Regions from separate parts of the Blastococcus sp. SYSU DS1021 genome, predicted to be linked through region 1. Evidence: riboswitches for the same ligand, from Rfam matches in the RefSeq annotation. Region 1 holds a riboswitch; the other holds the start of a gene.
The links. Region 1 has a riboswitch for S-adenosylmethionine ahead of thrC (threonine synthase). Riboswitches for the same ligand answer to the same signal wherever they lie in the genome.
Positions count from the first base shown of each region.

Region 2: it holds a riboswitch for S-adenosylmethionine, as region 1 does, so the genes downstream of both, ACI8AP_RS20415 (bifunctional o-acetylhomoserine/o-acetylserine sulfhydrylase) here and thrC (threonine synthase) in region 1, are expected to answer to the same signal.

Region 1 covers NZ_JBJHAL010000004.1:70,710-77,486, forward strand. The annotation lists gene groL (chaperonin GroEL) at 1-946, opposite strand, end outside; gene ACI8AP_RS04270 (cold-shock protein) at 1,333-1,533, opposite strand; gene thrC (threonine synthase) at 1,759-3,060, opposite strand; SAM riboswitch class I at 3,073-3,201, opposite strand; gene ACI8AP_RS04280 (HAD family hydrolase) at 3,260-4,081, shown strand; gene ACI8AP_RS04285 (hypothetical protein) at 4,086-4,262, opposite strand; gene ACI8AP_RS04290 (ABC transporter permease) at 4,304-5,194, opposite strand; gene ACI8AP_RS04295 (alpha/beta fold hydrolase) at 5,191-6,777, opposite strand, start outside.
Region 2 covers NZ_JBJHAL010000039.1:15,141-21,917, reverse strand. The annotation lists gene ACI8AP_RS20430 (thioesterase family protein) at 1-46, shown strand, start outside; gene ACI8AP_RS20425 (mechanosensitive ion channel family protein) at 156-1,052, shown strand; gene ACI8AP_RS20420 (hypothetical protein) at 1,049-1,564, shown strand; SAM riboswitch class IV at 1,652-1,767, shown strand; gene ACI8AP_RS20415 (bifunctional o-acetylhomoserine/o-acetylserine sulfhydrylase) at 1,810-3,102, shown strand; gene metX (homoserine O-acetyltransferase MetX) at 3,105-4,181, shown strand; gene ACI8AP_RS20405 (YdeI/OmpD-associated family protein) at 4,223-4,801, shown strand; gene ACI8AP_RS20400 (threonine aldolase family protein) at 4,827-5,894, shown strand; gene ACI8AP_RS20395 (cysteine desulfurase-like protein) at 5,904-6,777, shown strand, end outside.

The sequences.
Region 1 (6,777 bases):
CGAGCAGCTCGAGGTCGGCGGTGTCGAGCTTGAGGCCGACCTCCTCGCTGATGACCTGGCCACCGGTGAGGATGGCGATGTCGCCCAGCATGGCCTTGCGGCGGTCACCGAAGCCCGGGGCCTTGACGGCGACGGACTTGAAGGTGCCGCGGATCTTGTTCACGACCAGGGTCGCGAGGGCCTCGCCCTCGACGTCCTCGCTGATGATGGCCAGCGGCTTGCCCGACTGCATGACCTTCTCCAGCAGCGGGAGCAGGTCCTTGACCGAGCTGATCTTCGAGTTGACGACGAGCACGTACGGGTCGTCGAGGACGGCCTCCATGCGCTCGGTGTCGGTGACGAAGTAGGGCGAGATGTAGCCCTTGTCGAAGCGCATGCCCTCGGTGAGCTCGAGCTCGAGGCCGAAGGTGTTGCTCTCCTCGACGGTGATGACACCTTCCTTGCCCACCTTGTCCATCGCCTCGGCGATGAGCTCACCGATGGCGGGGTCGGCGGCGGAGATCGACGCGGTGGCGGCGATCTGCTCCTTGGTCTCGACGTCCTTGGCCGTGGAGAGCAGGTACTCGCTGACCGAGGCGACGGCCTTCTCGATGCCCTTCTTCAGGGCCATCGGGTTCGCGCCGGCGGCGACGTTGCGCAGACCCTCGCGGACGAGCGCCTGGGCGAGCACGGTGGCGGTGGTGGTGCCGTCACCCGCGACGTCGTCGGTCTTCTTCGCGACCTCCTTGACGAGCTCGGCCCCGATCTTCTCCCACGGGTCCTCGAGCTCGATCTCCTTGGCGATGCTCACACCATCGTTGGTGATGGTGGGCGCGCCCCACTTCTTCTCAAGAACGACGTTCCGGCCACGGGGGCCGAGGGTCACCTTGACGGCGTCGGCGAGGGTGTTCATCCCTCGCTCGAGGCCGCGGCGCGCCTCTTCGTTGAACGCGATCATCTTGGCCATGTGGTGATGTCCTCCGAGCATGGATCGCTGCACGGCCGGGTTCGGCGCCCGCGACGGACGACACCAGCGACGTGGACGCTCCGTCGGCCCACGGACCGGTGCCTCACCGTTCCGACCTGATTGGCACTCAGGAGCCCTGAGTGCCAGAACTGAGTCTGGCACTCGACCCCTGCGAGTGCAAGAACGGGGTCCCTCGACCGGCTGTTCCCACCCCCCGGGGGGCTCTCACCGGGGCGGGCTGGTCCGCGGCACCTGGTCGACCGCCGCCATCACCCGGACAGCAAGCCTGCCGGAAGGGCGCACGCGGTGGGAACCGAGCCCCCGGAACGACCGAGGCCCGGTCCCCCGTGGGGAACCGGGCCTCGGCCGGTGTTGCCGAGTGGTTCTCAGGCGCTGCGGACGGCGTCGGCCTGGGGGCCCTTGGCGCCCTGGACGACCTCGAACTCGACCCGCTGCCCCTCGTCGAGGCTCTTGTACCCGTCCATCTGGATGGACGAGTAGTGGACGAAGACGTCCTCGCCGCCGTCGACTGCGATGAAGCCGAAGCCCTTCTCGGCGTTGAACCACTTCACGGTGCCCTGTGCCACGTGTGCTCCCACGTTTCGTGCGTGCGGCGCCCCATCGCTCTCGATGTGGCGGGGTCTCGCTCTTCCGCCCGCCGAACACGAACGTGGAACTCGAACCGCGCGAGACGGTACAGCAGAGAAGCGCAGGTGACAGCCCCACGCGCGCACGACGCACCCGGATCCGGCGACGACGTCGCCCGGACCGGGGAACCGGCCCGGACTCTACGCTCCCGCCGGACGGACCGCTCAGCCGATGAGGCCGGCCGCCCGCACCGACTTCAGCGACGGCTCGACCCGGTGCGTGGGGCCGACGACCGGCTCCAGCGGGTCGAGGGTCTTCAGGCCCTCCCCGGTGTTGAGGACGACGGTCTCCTTGGCCGGGTCCAGCTGACCGCCCTCCACCAGCTTGCGCAGCACGGCGACGGTCACCCCGCCCGCGGTCTCGGCGAAGACGCCGGTCGTACGGGCCAGGTCGCGGATGCCCTGGACGATCTCGTCGTCCCCGACCCGGGCGACCGAGCCGCCGGTGCGGCGGATCGCGTCGAGCGCGTAGGGGCCATCGGCCGGGTTGCCGATGTTCAGCGACTTGGCGATGCCGGTGGGCTTCACCGGCTTCACGACGTCCCACCCGTTGTCGAAGGCGGTGGCGATCGGGTCGCAGCCGGCCGACTGCGCACCGAAGATCGTCCACTCGGTCGCCTCGACGATGCCCGCGGCACTGAGCTCGCGGAAGGCCTTGTCCACCTTGGTGAGCAGCGACCCCGACGCCATGGGGATGACGACCTGGGCCGGGATCCGCCAGCCGAGCTGCTCGGCGATCTCGTAGCCCATCGTCTTGGAGCCCTCGGCGTAGTAGGGCCGCACGTTCTGGTTGACGAAGGCGGTGTCCTCGAACTCGTCGGTCTCGGCGAGCTCGCTGGTCAGCCGGTTGACGTCGTCGTAGGAGCCGTCGACGGCGACCAGGGTCTGGCCGTAGACGGCCGACTGGACGACCTTGCCGGGCTCCAGGTCGCTCGGGATGAAGACGAACGACGGCAGGCCGACGCGGGCGGCGTGCGCGGCCACCGAGTTGGCCAGGTTGCCGGTGGAGGCGGCGGCGATCTTCGTGTACCCGAGCCCCTTGGCGGCGGTCGCGGCGAGGCTGACCACGCGGTCCTTGAAGGAGTGGGTGGGGTTGGCCGAGTCGTCCTTCACCCACAGCCCGCCGGTGAGGCCCAGCTCGGCGGCGAGCCGGTCGGCGCGGACCAGCGGGGTCATGCCCGGGTCCAGCGAGACGCGGTCGGCCGGGTGCTGACCCACCGGCAGGAGGGCCACGTAGCGCCAGATGTTCTGCGGCCCGGCCTCGATCTGCTCGCGGGTCACCGCCTTCATCAGCTCGGGGTCGTAGTCGACCTCCAGGGGCCCGAAGCACTCGGCGCAGGCGTGCTCGGCGATGAGCCCGAACGTGGCGCCGCAGTTGCGGCAGACGAGCCCGCGGGCGGGACACGGGGGCACGGGGCCACCGGCGCTGGAGTCGGCCTGGACGGATCCGGGAGCGGTGAGGGTCATGCGACGACTACCTCCTCATCTTCCCCGCAGCGGGCCGTCGAGCCGCGCGGGACGGAATTGGCACCTCCCGCTGCACGTGCGCGCAGGCGGCGGTTGCCGGGGCTTCGTCGGGCCGTGTCCCTCTGCCCCTCTGGATGAGTGAACGGCGTGAACTGTACCCAGTCGCGAGCCGGGCCCAGCGGCCGGACAGGATGGCCTGGTGAGCGCGCGCGTCGTCTACACCGACCTCGACGGCACGATGGTGGGGCCGCGGGGCTCCTTCTGGCACACGGCCGGGCGGGAGCTGACCGACGGGCCGGCCGCCGCATTGCTCGACCTGCACCGCGCCGGAGTGGCGTTGGTGCTGGTCAGCGGCCGGACGTACGAGCAGGTGGTGGAGGCCGCGCGGATCTTCGCCGCCGACGGCGCCATCGCCGAACTGGGCGCCACGATCGGCTGGGGCTCCGGGCGGAACACCCACCGCCTGCGCGGCGCGCTGCCCGAGGAGTACGGCGACCGCACGCCGATGGAGGTGATGGCCGAGCTCGGCGTCGTCGAGGAGCTGATCGCCGAGCACCCGGGGCGACTGGAGTGGCACGCCCCGTGGCACGCCACGCACGCCACCGATGCGCTGCTGCGCGGCCGGGTCGACGCCCTCGCCGTCGACGCCTGGCTGGCCGAGCGGGGCGTGGGCTGGCTGACGCTCAAGGACAACGGCGCGATCCCTGCGGCCTCCTGGATGGGCCTGGACGACGACGCCGCGCCGCCGCGGGTCTACCACCTGATGCCGCGCGGGATCTCCAAGGGCGCGGCGATCGCCTGGGACCTGGAGCGGCGCGGCCTCACCCCCGCCGATGCCGTCGCGATCGGGGACAGCGTCAGCGACCTCGACATGGCGCCCGCGGTGGGCCGGCTGTGGATCACCGCGAACGGGGGCGCCGTGGACGGGATGGCCGAGCTGCTGTCCGCCGTCCCCAACGTGACGGTCACCGACGCCCCCATGGGCGAGGGCTGGGCCCAGGCGGTACGCGCGTCCCTGTGAGCGCTCAGCTGCTCCCGCCGCTCCCCGCACGGGACCGTCCGGCGACCAGCACACCGACGAGGACGGCCACCAGCACGATGACCACCAGCTCGACGGAGCCGATCGCGCCGAGCAGTGGCAACAGCAGGAGCAGGACGACGAAGCAGACGACCCCGGCCACGAGACCCCACAGTCCGCTCATGCAGGACAAGCTACGTCGGCGACGGCCTTGCGGGCAGGGGGTCAGCTGGTGACGTCGCGGCGGGCGAAGTGGCGGAAGCCGAGCGCCGTGAAGACGGCGATGTAGACCAGCGACTGGATCACGCCGCGGAACAGGTCGCCGTCGTCGACCGGCGTCTGCAGCAGGTCGGTCCAGGCGAACTCCTCCGCCGTCGGGAACCAGTCGCGGATCGACCCGAGCTGCTCAACCTGGTCGAGGATGGCGAAGACGAACATGGTGAACACCGCGCCACCGACCGCCGCCAGCGGTGCGTCGGTGATGGTGGAGAACCAGAACGCCAGCGCGCCGACGACGAGCAGGTGGATGGCCAGGTAGCCGAGCATCCCGGCCAGCCGCAGCATGCCCTCGCCCTGGTCGATCCCCACCCCGACCGGCGTCCGGATGTCGTCGAAGCCGAACGCGATCCCACCGGCGACCACAGCAACCGCGGCGAGCGTGAGCAGCGCCGCCACCGACTGCACGAGGGCGGCCAGCCACTTCTGCCGCAGCAGCCGCATCCGCGGGATCGGCGTAGCCAGGGCGTACCGCAACGAGCCCCACTGCGCCTCGACGGCCACGGTGTCGCCGAAGAAGAGCGCGTAGACCACCACGAGGAAGAAGCTGGTCGTCGCGAACAGCACGAACAGGGTGAAGTTCAGCCCGCTCGCCGTCGCGACGTCGACCAGGTTGATCCGGTTGTTCTCCGCCGCCTCCTCGCTGGCGCCCAGCTGGAGGGCGGCGATGAGCACCAGCGGGAGCGCCACCATGAGCGCGAACACGCCGATCGTGCGGCGGCGCTTGAACTGCCGGCGCAGCTCCACCGACAGCCGGAGCGTCCGCTCCGGCCGGTAGCCGGCGACCGCGCCGGTCGACTGCACGTGCTCGGAGTCCACGGATCGACTGGTCGTGCTCATGACTCCCCCACCAGGGCCAGGAAGGCGTCCTCCAGGCGTCGTCGCGGCGTGAACTGCTCGACGGCGATACCGGCGGACACCAGCGCCTGCAGCACGTCGGCGCGGCGGGCGCCGTCCAGCTCGGCGACCAGGCCGTCGTCGCCGCGCGCGCCGGTGACCCCGGGCAGCGACGAGAGGACGGCGATCGCCCGGTCGGTGTCGGCGTCGTCGGCCAGGCCCACGAGCACCGAGCCACCGGTGCCGACGATCTCCTCCACCGTGCCCTGCACGATCTTCTGGCCCTTGGCCATGACCACCACGTGGCTGCAGGTCTGCTCGATCTCGCTGAGCAGGTGGCTGGAGACGATCACGGTGCGCCCGGTGGCCGCGTAGGAGCGCAGCACGTCGCGCATCGCGTGGATCTGCGGCGGGTCGAGCCCGTTGGTCGGTTCGTCGAGGACCAGCAGGTCGGGCAGGCCCAGCATCGCCTGGGCGATGGCGACCCGCTGGCGCATGCCCTGGCTGTACCGGCGCACCGGCCGGTCGATGGCGGCGCCGAGCCCGGCGACCTCGATGGCCTCGTCCATGTGCGCGTCCTCGGCCGGCCGGCCGGTGGCGGCCCAGTACAGGGTGAGGTTGTCGCGGCCGGACAGGTGCGGCTGCAGCCCGGTGCCCTCCACGAAGGAACCCAGCCGCGACAGCACCGGGGCGCCGGGGCCGGCAGCGTGCCCGAAGACGCTGATCCGCCCGTCCGTGGGCCGGATGAGGCCCATCAACATCCGCAGCGACGTGGTCTTGCCGGCGCCGTTCGGCCCGAGCAGGCCGAGCACCTGCCCGCGGCGCACCTCGAACGACAGGTCGCGCACCGCGACGAAGCCGTCCTTGTAAGCCTTCGTCACGCCCTCGAAGCGCAGGGGGACGTCCTCGCCGTCGGGCTCGACGCTGGACAGCTGCCGCTGACGACGCCGGCCCCACCACAGGCCGGCCAGCCAGCCGAGCAGGCCGAGCCCCGCGAGGAGGCCCAGCAGCACCCACCAGCGCGAGGCACCGGTCGCTGCCCCGCTCTCGCCGGAGACCGTCGGTGCGGCGAGCTGCGCCTCGCCCGCGGCCACGCCGTCGGCGGCGCCGGGCGAGGCGAGGCCCACCGAGTAGACGGCCGACTCGGCGGGCAGCGCGTACGCCTGGTCGGTGGAGGACACCAGCACGCGCATGGTGTGGCCCGCCTCGAACCGGTGCACGATCGCGGGCAGGGTCACGCTCACGCGCGTCGGGGCGGTGGGGTCGGTGGAGACGTCGGGAAGCGCCAGGGGCGCGACCAGGCCGCCCGGCAGCGTCGTCGCGCCGTCGGGCCCGACGTCGTAGAGCTTGGCGAACAGGGTGGCGCTGCCGCTGGGCGAGGCGACCGCGAGGTCGACCGTCGAGGCGCCCACGACCTCGACCGGGGCGTCGAGCGGGGCACTGTCGAAGACGGCGTACTGGCCGGGGATCTCCGCGGTGGTCCCGCCGAGCGCCGACGTCAGGGCGCCCAGACCCGGGACAGTGGTGAGGGACGCGGGGGTGCCGCCGGCCGGGGTGACCACGGGCTGCACGGGTCCCTCGACGGT
Region 2 (6,777 bases), on a different contig from region 1:
GCGGTCCACGCAGTCGCTGTTCGTCGAGCCGCGGGAGACGCCGTGAGCGATGTCTCCGTCACCACCGGCACTGGGCGGCGGGTCGGGCTGGCATCGCCGGGCGGCGGTGCGCAAGGTGGAGAGGCCGCTTCCCCCGATGATCGGAGTGCCGCCCCGTGGACGCGCTGAGAGACGTGCTGGACTGGCTGTCCGGGCGGGGTCTCGAAGTGGTGCTGATCGTCCTCGGCTCGGTCCTGCTCGCCCGCTTCGTCGGCTGGGTGGGCGACAAGATCACCGACCGGATCGACCGGAACTCCACCGGCGGGGACGCGCTGGTCCGGTCGGAGGCGGCCAAGCACCGCCACTCGCTGACCCAGGTGCTCACCTGGGCGGCGGTCGTGCTCATCTACTCGATCTCGGTCTTCTTCATCCTCGACCGGCTCGGCATCCCGGTGACCGGCCTGGTCGCGCCTGCCACGGTGCTCGGCGTGGGCCTGGGCTTCGGCGCCCAGCGCATCGTCGGTGACGTGCTGGCCGGCTTCTTCATCATCACCGAGCGCCAGTACGGGTTCGGCGACGTCGTCTCCATCCAGGTCGTGGGCGGTGGCGACCCGGCGAACGGCACCGTCGAGGACGTCACCCTGCGCGTCACGCGGGTGCGCTCGCCCAACGGCGAGGTCGTGACCGTGCCCAACGGCCAGATCGTCAAGGTCGTGAACCTGTCCCGCGACTGGGCGCGCGCCGTCGTCGACGTGCCGGTGCCGACCACGGTGGACGTGAACCGGGCCAACGAGATCCTGCGGGAGGTGGGCCGGGAGGCGTTCCGGGACCCGGCGATGCGGCCGCTGCTGCTCGACCCGCCCACGGTCATGGGGGTGGAGACCCTCGGCCTGGACGAGGTGAACGTACGGGTGGTCGCCCGCACGCTCCCCGGCAAGCAGTTCGAGGTCGGCCGCGACCTGCGGGCGCGCATCGTCCAGGCCTTCCGCAGCCAGGGCATGCAGGTGCCGCAGCCCACCACCTCGGTCGCGGCGCGGGACGGCGCGACCGCCGTCCAGGAGGAGGTTTCGTGACCGCCCCCGACGAGCGCCGCGACCCGACCGACGCCACCGCCCGGGCCTCCGACGAACCCGTCGTCAGCACGGCGCCCGCCGCCGCGGCCGCCGATGCCGGGGCGCCCACCGGCACGACCGCGGCGCCGCGCCACCGCTGGTGGTCGGCCGTGCCCAAGCACCTGGGCCGGGCGCGCACCTCCACGGTCGTGCTCGCCGTGCTGTTCGTCTCCGTCTTCGCGCTGTACCTCAACGTCAAGCCGCCGGCCCCCGGCGAGCCGGACACCCGGGGCCAGGTCACCGAGCAGGCCGAGGAGACCGAGCCGGTCACCACCGAGGAGACGGAGCCGACGACCACCGAGGAGACGGAGCCGGCCCCGACGACGACGTCCCGGCCCAGCACCCCGACGACCGACTCGCCGTCCCCGACCACCGAGCCGACCACGACGGCTCCGGAGACCACCGGACCGGAGCCGACCGGCGACACGGGGGGCACCGGCGACGAGACGGACCCCGCCTCCCCGACCGGGTGACCGACGGGGCCGGTGTTTCACGTGGGACATCCGTCCCGCCACGGGGGCGGCGCGCACTCCCCTGCGGCGCGTCCTAGGATCACCTCGGCTCCTGAGAGGCAGCGCGAAGCACCTGGCTGGCTGCCCGGCAACCTCTACTCCGTCTGAGGTGCTCCAGGGGAAGAGCCGGCCGGGAGGCGCCCGCCCCCCGGCAAGGACGGAGCTCCCGTGCGCCGCGGGTCTCCGCGAGCGAGAGGAGACGGCGCATGACCGACCCGCAGAGCTGGAGCTTCGAGACCCGGCAGATCCACGCCGGCACGAGCCCGGACCCGGCCACCGGTGCCCGGGCACTGCCCATCTACGCGACGACGGCCTACCAGTTCCGCGACACCCAGCACGCCGCGGACCTGTTCGCGCTGGCCGAGATGGGCAACATCTACACGCGGATCATGAACCCGACGCAGGACGCGCTGGAGCAGCGCGTCGCGTCGCTGGAGGGCGGCGTCGCCGCGCTCGCCGTCGCCTCCGGGCAGGCCGCGGAGACCCTGGCGATCCTCAACCTCGCCGAGGCCGGCGACCACATCGTGGCGTCCGCCTCGCTCTACGGCGGCACCTACAACCTGCTGCACCACTCGCTGCCGAAGATGGGCATCACCGTCTCCTTCGTCGAGGACCCCGACGACCCGGAGAACTGGCAGTCCCTCGTCCAGGAGAACACCCGGGCGTTCTTCGCCGAGTCGATCGGCAACCCGAAGGGCGACATCCTCGACATCGAGACCGTCGCCGGTGTCGCCCACCGCAACGGCGTCCCGCTGATCGTCGACAACACCATCGCGACGCCGTACCTGATCCGCCCGCTGGAGTTCGGCGCCGACGTCGTCGTCCACTCGGCCACCAAGTACCTCGGCGGCCACGGGACCGTCATCGCCGGGCTCATCGTCGACGGCGGCACGTTCGACTGGACCGGCGGCCGGCACCCGATGTTCACCACCGCCGACCCGACGTACCACGGGGTCGTCTACGCCGACCTCGGCGCGCCGGCGTTCGTGCTCAAGGCCCGGGTGCAGCTGCTGCGCGACCTGGGGCCGGCGGTCTCGCCGTTCAACGCCTTCCTCGTGGTGCAGGGCATCGAGACGCTGTCGCTGCGCATGGAGCGGCACGTCGCCAACGCGCAGCGGGTGGCCGAGTTCCTCGAGGGCCACGACGCCGTCGAGCGGGTGAACTACCCGGGGCTGGCGTCCTCGCCGTGGCACGCGGCGCAGCAGAAGTACGCGCCGAAGGGAGCCGGCGCCGTCCTCACCTTCGAGCTGCACGGCGGCGTCGAGGCCGGCAAGCGGTTCGTGGAGGCGCTGGAGCTGCACAGCCACGTCGCCAACATCGGCGACGTGCGCAGCCTGGTCATCCACCCCGCCTCCACGACGCACTCCCAGCTCACGCCCGAGGAGCAGCTGACCACCGGGGTCACGCCGGGTCTGGTGCGCCTCGCCGTCGGCCTGGAGGGCATCGAGGACATCCTCGCCGACCTGGAGGCCGGGTTCCGCGCCGCCAAGTCGGCCTGACGGTGGGCGGGTGGGTCGAGGGCGACCCGGCGGGCGACCGCCGGTTCCTCGACCTGCCCGGCCCGTTCGAGCTGGAACGCGGCGGGAGCCTGCCCGGCGTGCGCATCGCCTACGAGTGCTGGGGCACGCTCGCGCCCGACGGCGGGAACGCGGTGCTGATCGAGCACGCGCTCACCGGTGACAGCCACGTCGTCGGGCCGGCCGGGCCCGGCCACCCGACGCCCGGCTGGTGGAGCGGCGTGGTCGGCCCGGGTGCCGCCCTGGACACCGAGCGGTTCTTCGTCGTCTGCGCCAACGTGCTCGGTGGCTGCCAGGGGACGACGGGGCCGTCGTCGGCCGCCCCCGACGGCGCCCCGTGGGGGTCACGCTTCCCCGGGGTGACCGTCGGCGACCAGGTGCGCGCCGAGGCGGCCCTGGCCGACGCGCTCGGCGTGCGGCGCTGGGCGTGCGTCGCCGGCGGCTCGATGGGCGGTATGCGGGCGCTGGAGTGGGCGGTCGCGTTCCCCGGCCGGGTGGCCGCGCTCTTCTTCCTCGCCTCGACCGCCGTCGCCTCGGCCGACCAGATCGGCACCCAGACCACGCAGCAGGCGGCCGTGCGGGCCGACCCCCGCTGGCGGGGCGGGGACTACCCGCTCGCCGACCCGCCGGCGGACGGCCTGGACGTCGCCCGGCGGATCGCCCACCTCACCTACCGCAGCGCGGCGGAGCTGGAGGCGCGCTTCGGCACCCGGGTGCAGGAGGACGGCCGCTACGCGGTCGCCTCCTACCTGCAGCACCACGGGGCGAAGCTGACCGGCCGGTTCGACGCCGGCAGCTACGTGCTCCTCACCGAGGCGATGAACAGCTGGGACGTCGGCCGGGGCCGCGGCGGCGTCGAGGCGGCGCTGGCCCGGGTGACCGCCCGCGCGCTCGTCGCCGGCGTGGACAGCGACCGGCTGTACCCCCCGGAGCAGCAGCAGCGGGTGGCCGACGCGCTCGGCGTCCCGCTGCGGCTGATCTCCTCCCCGTACGGCCACGACGGCTTCCTCGTCGAGGGCCCCGCGGTGGACGCGCTGCTGCGCGAGCTGCTGGCGGGCTGACATCTCCGGAACCCGTCGTACCGCGGGTCCAGGATGGGGCCGTGCCCGCGCCGACGGATCTGCCGATGCTGCCGTTCGCCGACCAGCCCGCCCTGGAGGCCTGGCTGGAGGCCCACCACGCCACCGCCCCGGGGCTCTACGTGCAGATCGCCCGCAAGGGCTCGGGCATCCCCTCCGTCACCGCGGCGCAGGTCGTCGAGTCGGCCCTGTGCTTCGGCTGGATCGACGGGCGCGGCCAGCGGCTGGACGACTCCTACCACCTGCTGCGGCTGACCCCGCGCCGCGCGCGCAGCGTGTGGTCGCAGAAGAACGTCGCCACCGTGGAGCGGCTGACCGCCGAGGGCCGGATGCGCCCGGCGGGCCTGGCCGCCGTGGCGGCCGCGCAGGCCGACGGCCGGTGGGCACGCGCCTATCCGGGCGCGGCCACCATCACCGTGCCCGACGACCTCGCCGCGGCCCTGGACGCGCAGCCCGGCGCGCGGGCCGCCTTCGACGCCCTCGACGGCCAGAACCGCTACGCCGTCCTGTGGCGGGTGCACACCGCCGTCACGCCGGCGGGCCGGGCCAAGCGGATCGCCGCCGCCGTGCAGATGCTCGCCGAGGGGCGCCGCTTCCACTGACCACCCGGCGGGCGAGACTTCCCGGGTGGACGACGACCTCCTCGCGCTGCGCGAGGCCTGCACCCGCGCGCTGACCGGGCACGGCGAGTGGCGGCCGGCCGACCTGCTGGCCACGGTCCCGCCCGGCACCGCCCCGGACCGGTACGGCGAGGGCGGGGTGGTGGCCGAGCTGGAGGCCGAGGTCGCCGGGCTGCTCGGCCTGCCGGCGGCGGCGTACCTGCCCAGCGGGGTCATGGCGCAGCAGGCGGCGCTGCGCGTGCACGCGGACCGTCGCGGCCGGCGCACCGTCGTCTGCCACCCCGAGAGCCACCTGATCCGGCACGAGGAGCAGGCGTTCGAGCGGCTGCACGGCATGGTGCTGCGCCCGGCGGGGAACCGGTACGGGCCGCTGTTGCGCACCGATCTGGACGCGGTCGCCGAGTTGCCTGCCGCGCTGCTGGTGGAGCTGCCCCAGCGCGATCTGGGCGGGCGGCTGCCGCCGTGGGACGACCTGGCCGCGCAGGTGGCCTGGGCCTGGGAGCGCGGCGCCGCGGCGCACCTGGACGGCGCCCGGCTGTGGGAGGCCTCGGCCGGCTACGACCGCACGCCGGCCGAGATCGCCGGGTTGTTCGACACCGTCTACGTCAGCTTCTACAAGGGCATCGGCGCGCTGGCCGGCTGCTGCCTGGCCGGCCCGGCCGACGTCGTCGCGGAGGTCCGGGAGTGGCGCCGGCGGCTGGGCGGCACCCTGTTCGGGATGTGGCCGGGCGCGGCGTCGGCGCTGGCCTGCCTGCGCCGGCGGCTGCCGCTGATGCCCGCCTACCTGGCGCGCGCCCGCGAGGTGGCCGACGCCGTCCGCGACCTGCCGGGTGTCACCGTCGTCCCCGATCCGCCGGAGACGCCGATGCTGCACCTGCTGCTGCGCACGACGCCGGAGGCCTTCACCGCCGCGGCCCGAGCGCTGGCCGTCGACGGGCTGTGGACCTGGCCGCAGGCGATGCCCACCGGCGACCCCGCCGTCGTGCGGGTGGAGCTGCCGGTGGGCGACGCGACGCTGGCCCTGGACGTCCCGGAGATCCGGGCCGCCATCGCCGCACTGGCCGGCCGCGGCTAGCGTCGGGCCGTGAGCCTCGACGTCGCCGCGCTCCGCGCCTCCTTCCCGTCGCTGGCGAGCGGCACCGCGCACTTCGACGGCCCCGGCGGCACCCAGGTGCCCGAGCAGGTGGGCCGCGCGGTCGCGGCGACGCTGACCGCGCCGATCAGCAACCGCGGCGCCGTCACCGCCGCGGAGCGGTTCGCCGACGAGACGGTGCTGGCCGCACGGTTGGCGATGGCGGACCTGCTGGGCGCCGACCCCACCGGCGTCGTGTTCGGGCGCAGCGCCACCGCGCTCACCTTCGACCTCGCCCGCACCCTCGCCGCGGGCTGGGGCCCCGGCGACGAGGTGGTGGTGACCCGGCTCGACCACGACGCGAACATCCGGCCCTGGGTGCGGGCCGCCGAGGGCGCGGGCGCGACGGTGCGGTGGGCCGCCTTCGACCCGGCCACCGGGGAGCTGACCGCCGACGACGTCGCGGCGGTGCTGACCGACCGCACCCGCGTGGTGGCGGTGACCGGGGCGTCGAACCTGATCGGCACCCGACCGCCCCTGGCCGCGATCGCCGGGCGGGTGCACGCGGCCGGCGCGCTGCTCGTCGTCGACGGCGTGCACCTGACCGCGCACGCGCCGGTCGACGTCCGGGCGCTGGGCGCCGACGTCTTCCTCTGCTCGCCGTACAAGTTCCTCGGCCCGCACTGCGGCGTGCTCGCCGCCGATCCCGCGTTCCTGGCCACCCTGCGCCCGGCCAAGCTGCTGCCGTCGACGGACGCGGTGCCCGAGCGCTTCGAGCTCGGCACGCTGCCCTACGAGCTGCTGGCCGGGACGACGGCGGCGGTGGACTTCCTGGCCGGCCTCGGGGGCTCCGGGCGGCGCCGGGAGCGGCTGGCCGCGGCGATGC